Regions from separate parts of the Methylobacterium fujisawaense genome, predicted to be linked through region 1. Evidence: riboswitches for the same ligand, from Rfam matches in the RefSeq annotation. Region 1 holds a riboswitch; the other holds the start of a gene.
The links. Region 1 has a riboswitch for cobalamin ahead of ABC766_RS07175 (TonB-dependent siderophore receptor). Riboswitches for the same ligand answer to the same signal wherever they lie in the genome.
Positions count from the first base shown of each region.

Region 2: linked by a shared signal. The riboswitch ahead of ABC766_RS09400 (TonB-dependent siderophore receptor) and the one ahead of ABC766_RS07175 (TonB-dependent siderophore receptor) in region 1 are both predicted to bind cobalamin.

Region 1 is NZ_CP155000.1:1,487,063-1,492,124, forward strand. Features, by position in the region: gene ABC766_RS07160 (Y-family DNA polymerase) at 1-275, opposite strand, end outside; gene ABC766_RS07165 (translesion error-prone DNA polymerase V autoproteolytic subunit) at 272-700, opposite strand; gene ABC766_RS07170 (hypothetical protein) at 877-1,344, shown strand; cobalamin riboswitch at 1,511-1,703, shown strand; gene ABC766_RS07175 (TonB-dependent siderophore receptor) at 2,023-3,942, shown strand; gene ABC766_RS07180 (DUF1624 domain-containing protein) at 3,942-4,919, shown strand; gene istB (IS21-like element helper ATPase IstB) at 4,891-5,062, opposite strand, start outside.
Region 2 is NZ_CP155000.1:1,975,967-1,981,028, forward strand. Features, by position in the region: gene ABC766_RS09395 (ABC transporter ATP-binding protein) at 1-413, opposite strand, end outside; gene ABC766_RS09400 (TonB-dependent siderophore receptor) at 413-2,545, opposite strand; cobalamin riboswitch at 2,737-2,943, opposite strand; gene ABC766_RS09405 (hypothetical protein) at 3,511-3,711, opposite strand; gene ABC766_RS09410 (patatin-like phospholipase family protein) at 4,042-5,062, opposite strand, start outside.

The sequences.
Region 1 (5,062 bases):
TAGACCGTGTTCACCCGGGCGGACATGTCGCCGTACAGAGCATAGTTCGACGAGTAGACTCGCACGCCACGGGACCGGCACATGTCGCGGATCTTGAAGTACGGCTCTCCCATGCGGATGCCGAGGGCCTTGGCCTCGGCGGTGCGGGCGATGGCGCAGCCGTCGTTGTTGCTCAGCACGATCACGGGCACGCGGGCCAAGCGGGCGTCGAACACGCGCTCGCAGGAACAATAGAACGAGTTGCCGTCGGAGAGGGCGTAGGCCCGGGCGCTCACTCGCTCCGGCGCCTCGGGTTGATCGAGCCGGAGACGACGCCCCAGACCTCGATTTCTGCGCCGGGGTCGAGCCGGAACTCGGGGAAGCGCGGGTTGGCGAACGCCAGGACCACCCGATGGCCCTGGCGGCGCCAGACCTTGAAGGAGCGCTCGCCGTCGATGTCGACCACGACGATGTCGCCGTTTCGCGGCGTGAGCGAGCGGTCGACCACCGCAAGGTCCCCGTCGAAAAGGCGGGCCAGCACCATGCTGTCGCCCGCCACCCGCACCAAGAAGGTCGCCGGCCTGTTGGCGATGAGCAGACGCTGAAGGTCGATCTCGTCCTCGATGAAATCGTCCGCCGGACTGGGGAAGCCCGCCCTGACCGGTCGAGCAAGAAGGGGCACCGGCATGGGCAGGCCAATGGTGACGCCGCTGGCTTGCATGTTTTAGCTCCGCGAATCTGAAAGAACAAAATAGGAACATGCGGCGACGGTTCCTTGCAAGCGGCCGAGCTTGCGACAATGAGCCAGTGTGGACGCCTGTGGATAAAAGGAGTTGGCGCTTGCCGAAGAGATACCTTCAGAGCCGCGTCGGTCGAGACTGCGCCGGAGGAACGCCGTTGAGGATCACCGTTTACACGCTTGCAGCCTTGCCCTTTTTTGTGACGCCGACTCTGGCGGCAGGGGATTTCCCGCTCGCCTCCTGCAAAGGCTGGAACGGCACGGTCGTCGAGCGCGATGGCATCGATACGGCGCGAGCCGCGATGCGCGGCATCGTCACCAAGGCCGACCTGCAGGAGTATTGCGAGCGCGACCCCGGCGGGGAAACCAAGCAGTTCGGTGGCAAGCTCACGACGGCCCAGTGCGTCGCGAGCTATTTGCGTAGCGAAGGCCGAGCCACGATGACCGCGGAGGCGAACTGCCGAACCGGCACGGTCGGCTACCGTTACGGCAACGGGCAGGTCAGGAAGGCCCGCTTCCCATTCGGGGCTGACGCCGACACCTCGTGCGCGTCGGGCATGCCGCCCATGGTCGAGCAGTTCAAGATGCTTTGCCCCGCTGCAGCTAAGCGGCTGAAGGTCGAGTAGGCGAGCCTGTTGGCCGCGTCGCCGCGCGTTCCCGATCCCGCCCAAGGAGAGTTTGAGGTGTCATCACTCTGCCGACGCAACTCAGGTCACCGCGACCTCACGCGTGCCGTTTCACAGGAGCCCGTCGAACGGCAGCCGCCGGTGCGTTGACTCACATTCTCGTGAAGCGTAGCTCAAGCTTGACGGTTCCCTTCGGGGATCAAAAGGGAACGTGGTTGGGGCTAGTCCCGAAGCCACGGCTGTCCCCGCAACTGTAAGCGGCGAGCCCTTCACCACAACGTCACTGGGGTTATCCCGGGAAGACGGTGCAAGGGCGGCGACCCGCGAGCCAGGAGACCTGCCGTCAGCCGTGGTCACACGCGAAACGCGTCGGGCGGGGTGGTCCTGACGGGTGTCGAGACGGCCGTGCGCTAGCGCGGCTGGCGAGGCCTCGTTCGCGGTGACGTGCCACTGCCGTCCCGAGGTCCGAGGCCCGTGTCCCGTTCCATTTGCCAGAGGCAGCTTCGCGCATGCGTCGCGACGCTCGCGCTTGCCCTTCCGGGCGCATCTCCGACGCTGGCCCAGGGAGACCCTGCCGAGGCAGCGGCCGCTGTGGTTCTTGATCCGCTCTCGGTCGAGGGCAGCTACACCGCCGCGCCGACCTACCAAGTCAAGGATCTCTACAGCGGGACCAAGACCGTGACGCCGCGGCTCTCGCTGCCCCAGCAGGTCGACGTCGTGCCCCAGGAGGTCCTGCGGGACACCGCCGCCACGCGCGTCGAGCGCGCCCTCGACTACGTGCCGGGAGTCGGCAAGCAGAACGATTTCGGCGCCCAGAACCTCGCGCTCTACTCGGTGCGCGGCTTCGCCACCCAGGACATCTTCTTCAACGGCTTCAACATCGCCCGCGGCTACAACGGCGCGCCGGACACCCAGAACGTGCAGTCCATCGAGGTGCTTAAAGGACCGAGCGGGGCACTCTATGGGCGCAGCGACCCCGGTGGCACCATCAACATCCTGACCAAGCAGCCGGTGGCCTTGCCCTTCGTCGAGATGGGCACGCTGTTCGGGAGCTTCGGAACGGCGCGCACCACCGTCGACGCCGGCGGGCCACTGAACGAGGAGGGCACCGTCCTCTACCGCTTCAACGGCGCGCTCGCGCGGCAGGACAGCTTCCGCGATTTCGTTGACGGCGACCGCGTCCTGGCTGCGCCCGTGGTGAGCTGGCTGATCAGCCCGGACACCAAATTGACCGTCGAGGCGCAGTACCTGCGCAACCGCCAGACCTTCGACCGCGGCACCGTCGCAGTGAACAACCGCCTCGGCCTCGTACCGCGCTCGCGCTTCTTCGGTGAGCCGGGCGACGACTCCGTGTCAGAAGCCGGGATCCTGCAGATCCGCCTCGATCACGCCTTCAATGCCGACTGGCAGCTCAGGGTCGCCGGACACTTCAACACCGGCAGCCTGACCGGCCTGCAGACCGGCGCGACCGGCCTTCTCGACGACGGCCGCACCCTGGTGCGCGAGTTCCGCCGGCACGACTTCACCTGGGGCGTGGCCATCGGGCAGGCCGAGCTCGTCGGGCACTTCGACACCGGGCCGTTCGCCCATACCGTGCTGCTCGGCCTGGAGAACGAGCGCTACAACAGCACCGAGAACCTGCTGCGCTCGACGCCGCGGCTCGACCCCTTCGCCATCGACCTGTTCAACCCGGTCTACGGCCACACCAAGCCGCCCTTCACCCGGCGCTACAGCGCGAGCGAGAACGTCGGGAACACCGCCGTCTACGTGCAGGACCAGATCGCGCTCAGCCCGGAGTGGAAGCTGCTCCTTGGCAATCGGACCGATTTCTACAACCAGACCTTCCGCGACAAGGTCGGCAACGAGCGGACGGAGCAGGACCGGACCGGCTTCTCACCACGTGCGGGTCTCGTCTACCAGCCGCTCTCCTTCCTCTCGTTCTACGGCAACGTGGCGGCCTCGTTCCGACCCAACACCGGCTTCGACATCGCGACCCGACCCTTCGCCCCCGAGACCGGCTTCGGCTACGAGGCAGGCGTCAAGCTCGACCTCTTCACCGGGTTGAGCGTGACCGGCGCGGCCTTCCACATCGAGAAGGAGAACGTCCTCACGACCGACCCGCGGGACTTCTTCTTCCAGATCGCCGCCGGGGCGGTGCGCAGCCAGGGCTTCGACCTGAGCTTCGTCGGACAGGTTACACCCGAGTTCCGGGTCATCGGCGGCTACGCCTTCATCGACGCAGCGGTGACCCGCGACGAGGTCCTGCGGGTTGGCTCGCCGCTGCTCAACATCCCACGCCACTCGGGCAGCCTGCTCGGTGTCTACGAGGTCCAGGCCGGCGACTGGAAGGGTTTTGGGTTCGGCGGCGGCATCCGCGCGGTCGGCTCGCGCCTTGGGGACAGCGGCAACGAGCGGTTCCGGCTCCCGGGCTACGTGCTAACCGACGCGCTGGCCTACTACCGCTACGAGAACCTGCGCTTCGGGCTGAACGTCGATAATATCTTCGATGAGACCTACTACGAGCGCTCCTACAACGCCTTCTGGGTCGGCGTAGGCGAGCCCCGACGGGTGACCGTCAGCATGACGGCGCGGTTCTGATGGGCGTGCATCCGGGCACGCTGGAGGCGGCGACAGAGGCATCGGGCACGACCGGACGTATCGCCTCCATCGACGCATTGCGCGGGCTGGTGATGGTGCTGATGCTCCTCGACCACCTCCGCGAAACCTGGTTCCTGCACGTGCCGGTCGCCGACCCAATGGATGCCAGGACCGCCCTACCGGCCCTGTATCTCGCCCGCCTCGCGGTCAGCCTGTGTGCGCCGATCTTCATCGTGCTGACCGGCGTGGCCGCGTACCTGTTCAGCACCCGGCACACCCTGGCGGAGACGCGCACCTATCTCGTGAAGCGCGGGCTCGTCCTGATGGCGCTGGAGGTCTTCTACCTCTCGGAGCTGTACTGGGGCGTTGCCAGCCCAACGCTGTGGCTTCAGGTAATCTGGTGCATCGGCGTATGCATGATCGTCCTGGCCGTGTTGATCGGCCTGCCGCGGTCGGTTCTCCTCGCGGTCGGGATGCTGCTCGTTTGCTGGCACAACCTCCTCGACTCGATCCAACTCCGGCCCGATGACCCCTTCTTTGCCGTCTGGGCTATGCTGCACCAGCGCGACGTCATCGCGCTCCCATTCGGGCTGGTAGCCAAGACGACCTATCCGGTGCTTCCCTGGATCGGGGTCATCGCGCTTGGCTACGCCATCGGTCCGTGGTTCCTGCCCGGCGTCGCCACAGGTACCCGCGAGCGCCGTTTCGCTGTCGTCGGCGTGGCGATGCTGGTTACCTTCGCACTGCTGCGTTTGATGAACGGCTACGGGGACAATCCCCGGTTCGTCGTCGACGATAGCGCCTTACGGACTGCGATGAGCTTCTTCGCGCTGACGAAGTATCCGCCCTCGCTGCTGTTCCTGCTGCTGACCCTCGGGATTTTCAAGCGACAACCGGAACTGACCCCTTCGCGTCACGAGGATCTGACCCCCATGCCGGTTTCCTCGCCTAGACGGGCGTGGGGTTGGGGACGATAGCGGCCCTCTGTAGAAGTCCGCTGCGACGCTTCTCGCGCAGGCGGTAGCTGTCACCGCGGATGGTGACGACGTGGCTATGGTGCAGCAGCCGGTCGAGGATGGCGGTGGCCACCACCGCGTCCCCGAACACGCTGCCCCACTCG
Region 2 (5,062 bases), 490 kb from region 1:
GAATAGCCGGAGGCGGGCCGCGACCAGGCCTCGGGCGCCAGGCCGGCCGCCGCGAGATGCGTCTCGGCCTCCGCCCGATCGATCGCGAGACCGGCGAGGGTCGCGAAGTAACGGAGATTCTCCAATCCCGATTGCCCCGGATACAGGGCCACCTGTTCCGGGATGTAGGCGGTGCGCGCCCGGGCAGCGATGGGATCCGTCCCTGCATCGATCCCGCAGACCCGGACCTCCCCCGCATCGGCCTTCAGGAAGCCGAGGATGAGGTTGATCGTGGTGGTCTTTCCGGCACCGTTGGGACCGAGCAGGGCATAGACCTCACCCGCGCGCAGGGTGAGGTCGAGACCGCTGAGGGCGGTCCTGCCTCCGAACTGCTTGACGACGCGGCCGAGCGCCAACACCGTCTCAACCGCCATCAGAACCGCACCGTCACGGAGCCCGTGATGCGACGGGGCGAGCCCGGATAGACGCGGAATACGTTCAGTGAACTCTCGTAGTAATCGGTGTCGAATATATTCTCGATGTTGAGCGCCACGCGGGCGTTCCCGAATTTGTAATAGGCCAGCGCATCGACCGCGATGAAGCCCGGCAGGGTGAAGCCGGACCCCGCCGCGTCGCCCGCACGCTCGCCCACGCCGCGCACGCCGCCGCCGATCCCGAAGCCGCGCCACGCGCCCGCTGGCTCGTAGACCGCGAGCAGGCTGCCGGAGTGGCGGGGCACGTTGACCAGGGGGGCGCCGACCGGAAGGACGTTGTCCTTGGTGACCCGGGCATCGGCATAAACGTAGCCGGCCAGGAGCTTCAGTTCCGGCGTGATCTGTCCCTGGGCCGTCAGCTCGAAGCCCTGGCTGCGCACGGCGCCGGCCGCGAGGGAGAAGCCGGTATTCGCCGGGTCGGGCGTGAGCACGTTCTCCCGCTCCACGCGGAAGGCGGCGGCGGTGAGGAGCAAATTGCCGCCGAACAATTCGGACTTGGCGCCGACCTCGTAGCCGAGGCCGGTCTCGGGCGGCAGCGCCGTGCCGCGCGTGACGGCGGCGGCGTCGGTGCCGATATTCGGCCGGAAGCTCGTGCCGACATTGGTGTAGAAGGCGAGTTCCGGGATCGGCCGGTAGACCAGGCCCGCCCGGGGCGAGGCCGCGACCCGCGACTGGTCCACTTGGCTGCGCACCACGCGCTCGCGGAAGCTCTGTTCGAAGATGTCGAGCCGAAGGCCGATCAGCGCCCGCCATTCCGGGCTCAGGACGATCTCGTCCTGCGCATAGAGGCCGGTATTGGTGATGCGCTCGATATTGTTGCGTGGGATGGTGATCGGCGGCAGCGCCTGTCCATAGACCGGCGAATAGATGTCGAGGGCGAAGGGGCTCGTGCGGAAGTTCGAGCGCAGATAAACCGTTCGGCTGTCGGTGCTCTCCCGGTCCATGCCGAGGAGGAGCGTGTGGCCGATGCCGCCCGTGTCGAACCGCCCGATCAGGTCGGCCTGACCGACCGCCACGTCCCAGCGATAGTCGCGCACGTTGCGGTCGCGAAAGACAGTGCGGTTGTTGGCGGCGATGCCGCGGATCTCCGCCGATTCCCCTTCCAGATCGCCGGTGTTGAAGTAAGCGGCGAGCCGCATCTGCCAGTTCTCATCGAAGCGATGATCGACGCGGACCTGCAGCGAATTGTTGTTCTGGTAGGTGCTCTGACCGGGCTCGCCGAGGAACCGCGAAAGCGGCAGGAAGCCGAGTTGGCGGTTGAGCGCGATCACGCCCCGGTCGAAGACGATGCGGTTCTTCACGAACTCGGTCTCGACCGTAACGCGTGTGTCCGGCGTGACCTGCCAACTCACCACTGGAGCCACGAGCAGCCGGTCGCTGTCCACGAAGTCGCGGAAGCTGCCGGCCCCCTGTGCGGAGAGATTGAAGCGATAGAGGACTGTCCCGTCCGCGTTCAGGGCACCGCCGGCATCGATGGTACCGCGGGTCAGACCGAACGAATCGACCTGATTGCCGAACTCGACGAACCGTTCGGCGGTGGGTTGCTTGGTGATGAGGTTGACGAGCCCGCCGGGATCGCTGCGTCCGAACAGGGCCGCACCCGGTCCCTTGAGCACCTCGATGCGTTCGATATTCTGCGCGTCGGGCGGAGGCGGGGTCCCACGATTGAGGGGGAAACCGTTCTTGTAGATCTCCGAGGTCGTCACACCACGGATGGCGTAACTGAAGATCGAAAGCCCCCCGAAATTGTTCTGCTGGGCGACGCCGGGCAGATAGTTGAACGCACGGTCCACGCGGGTGGCGGCGAGGTCGGTGATCGTCTCCCGCGGCGCCACGGAGACGGCCACCGGCACGTCGATCTGCGGAGTGGCGGTGCGCGTGGCGCTGACGGCCGTGCCCGCTCCGTATCCCGGCGTCGGGCCGATCAGGCCGATGGTGCCGCGCCCGGAGGCCGTCGTGCGGCCGGCACCCTCCCCGACCTGCTCGACCGAGAGTTCCTCCAACGTCACGCTTTCCTGCGCCCGCACGTCCTCGATCGGGAGCCCGGCCGAGAGGACAGCGGCGAGCGCCAACCGCCGACCGCGATGCGGAGTCCGCGGACGACGCGCTGATGGCGCTGAAAACCGCGCAGGCTCGCCGTGAGACGGACGTTCGGAGGTCGCCACCACACACTCGCTGTTGCCGGGTGGAAGCCACGGGGATACGGGCAGCGTCGCCCACGAGACGGCGACACCGCGCGCTCCGCCGGGGCACCCCGCCCGAGGGACGTCATCGTGCCGAAGGCAGGTCTCCTGGCTCACGGGTCAAAGCGCCCGCCGGACCTTCCCAGTGCAAGCACCAGTGGTCATCGGTGGCAGGCGCTCGCCGCTCACAGTTGCGGGGGCAGCTTCGGATTCGCTCCGAAAAGCGCACCGAATTCCCGTCTTAGCTCCGGGCCGGGACCCGAAGAACCTTGGCCGGACGATATTCGCCACCGGCGCGCATCCGGTCAACGGGCCTGACAAACTTTGTAACAGTGTTACGTTACGTGTGGCGCTATGGCCACAGCCCGATCCTTGTTGGAACGCATGGCTCTCAAGTTGCCGTGATGGGCCGGTTTGGGCTCGGACGACGTGGGTCCGAACGAGATCGGCGGGCCGATGGCGGCTGGATATGCGCCATCCTGAACCGAACGGACGAGCGGTCATCGACGCCCTGTTTCATGCGCCGCTGGGCGCCGAGCGTCTCAGCTGATTGGAGATCCGATGGTCCGCTCTTGGCATCGTGTTGCTGATTGCCGAACGCGCGGCCCGAGCTCATGACCCGGCATACGGTCCTTCGGTGACCCGCTCCATTTCAGGGCCGGCCTTGCCGTCCAGCCTTGGATCGCGGCATGCGTCATCGCCGTAGTCGCGGTGGCCCCGTGCCAAAACTTCTCGTTCGGCGCGAACCCGATACCCTGACCGGCTGGCTTTGCACCGGGCACATGCTCTCGATCGGTTCGGTTCAAAGCCAGCCGGTCAAGTCACAGCGAGAATCTGCGCTCTCTCGATCGCCGCTACATCTTCCGCTCGCGATGGATACGCTTCTTCTTCGGAAGTGCCTTGTGACGGCCGATGGTGACCCTGGCTTCCGACACCGTCGGTCCGGCCAGCGCATTGCCCGGTGCGGGGCCAGCGGCCGTCGCGTCCGCGAACGTGGCGAAGGTCAACAGGGGTAAGGCGGCCAGCGCCGCGCGAAGAGCCCGGATCGTGTGCATAAGCGTTCACTCCTCTGTCTGTGGGCGCCGGGCCGTTTCCGGGGCCGGCCGGATGCGACGAGCGGTCTTCGGTGTGAAGGTGCTCCCCCGGATCGAGCCGGTCCGACTGCGAAGTGCCGCGCCGATCATGCGCGTGAACCGGTTTGAAGAGGCTTGGGCAGAGGCGCGCCCAACCTGAGGAAATATTGTCGAAATGCCACACGGTAGACTGATAAATGTAGTATGTGCTGCATCTATTAACGAATAAATAGAAGTCAAAACCCAAAATTTACGCCTTGATCTTGATCAAGTCCAGCAAGCTCTGCCACGCGATGCGGCGTTCCGACTGCGTCAAACGCCTTCAAGCAGTCGGTCGAGGTGGAAGGACGGACGCCGACCCAGATCCGGCCCATGATCGGTCAGGAACGTCGCGGCGCTCCGGCGTCCCTCGTCCCGAAGCATCGTCAGGAATGCCCATTCCGCATTGAGCTTCGAGGACGAGCCCAGCTCGGCGACAACGTCGCTGGCGATGCGGTGCATGCGCATGGCCGCCCATCGGGCGCACTCGGAATTGTCCGTGGGCGCGACCTGCCGCAGCAAGGCCATCATCCGCAGTTCCTTGAGCAGGACCGCGTTGAAGGAGATCTCGTTGAGCCGGTTGAGGATCTCCCGGGCCGAGGTCGGCGCTTGTCTGCGCTCGACCGGATTGACCTGCACGATGATCGTATCGCGCGACTCGCATTCGCGGACCAGGGGGGTGATCGTCGGGTTTCCGGAATAGCCTCCATCCCAGTAGGAGGCACCGTCGATCCGCACCGCCTGGAACAGGGTCGGCAGGCATGCCGAGGCGAGAAGCACGTCGGCCGTGACCTCGGCGTTGCGGAACACCCGGCCCCGGCCCGTATGAACATCCGTCGCGGTGACGAAGAGCTTGATCCGGCTCCGTGCGATGCGCTCGAAATCCAGCCGCGAGTCCAGGATCTGTCTGAGCGGATTGAAGTCGTGCGGATTGAGGTCATACGGGGAGAAGAGCCGCGCCATCAGGTCCGCGGCCAGATACAGCGGCGCGGAATCGAGCGTCCAGCGGCCCAGTATCACGTCGAGCGGGCTGCGCTGCAGCGGGCTGAACCGGGCCGCGCGCGAGACGGCGTTCCAGAAGGCCTGGAGTGCCGCGCGCGCACCGGAGGCGCCGTCCCGCTCGTAGCCGTCGATGAGGACGGCCGCGTTCATGGCACCGGCCGACGTCCCGGAAATGCCGTCGATGCTCAGCCAGGGCTCCTCGAGCAGGCGATCGAGGACCCCCCATGTGAAGGCGCCGTGCGCGCCGCCGCCCTGCAGGGCCAGATCGATCAGGACCGGATCCCGCCCACGC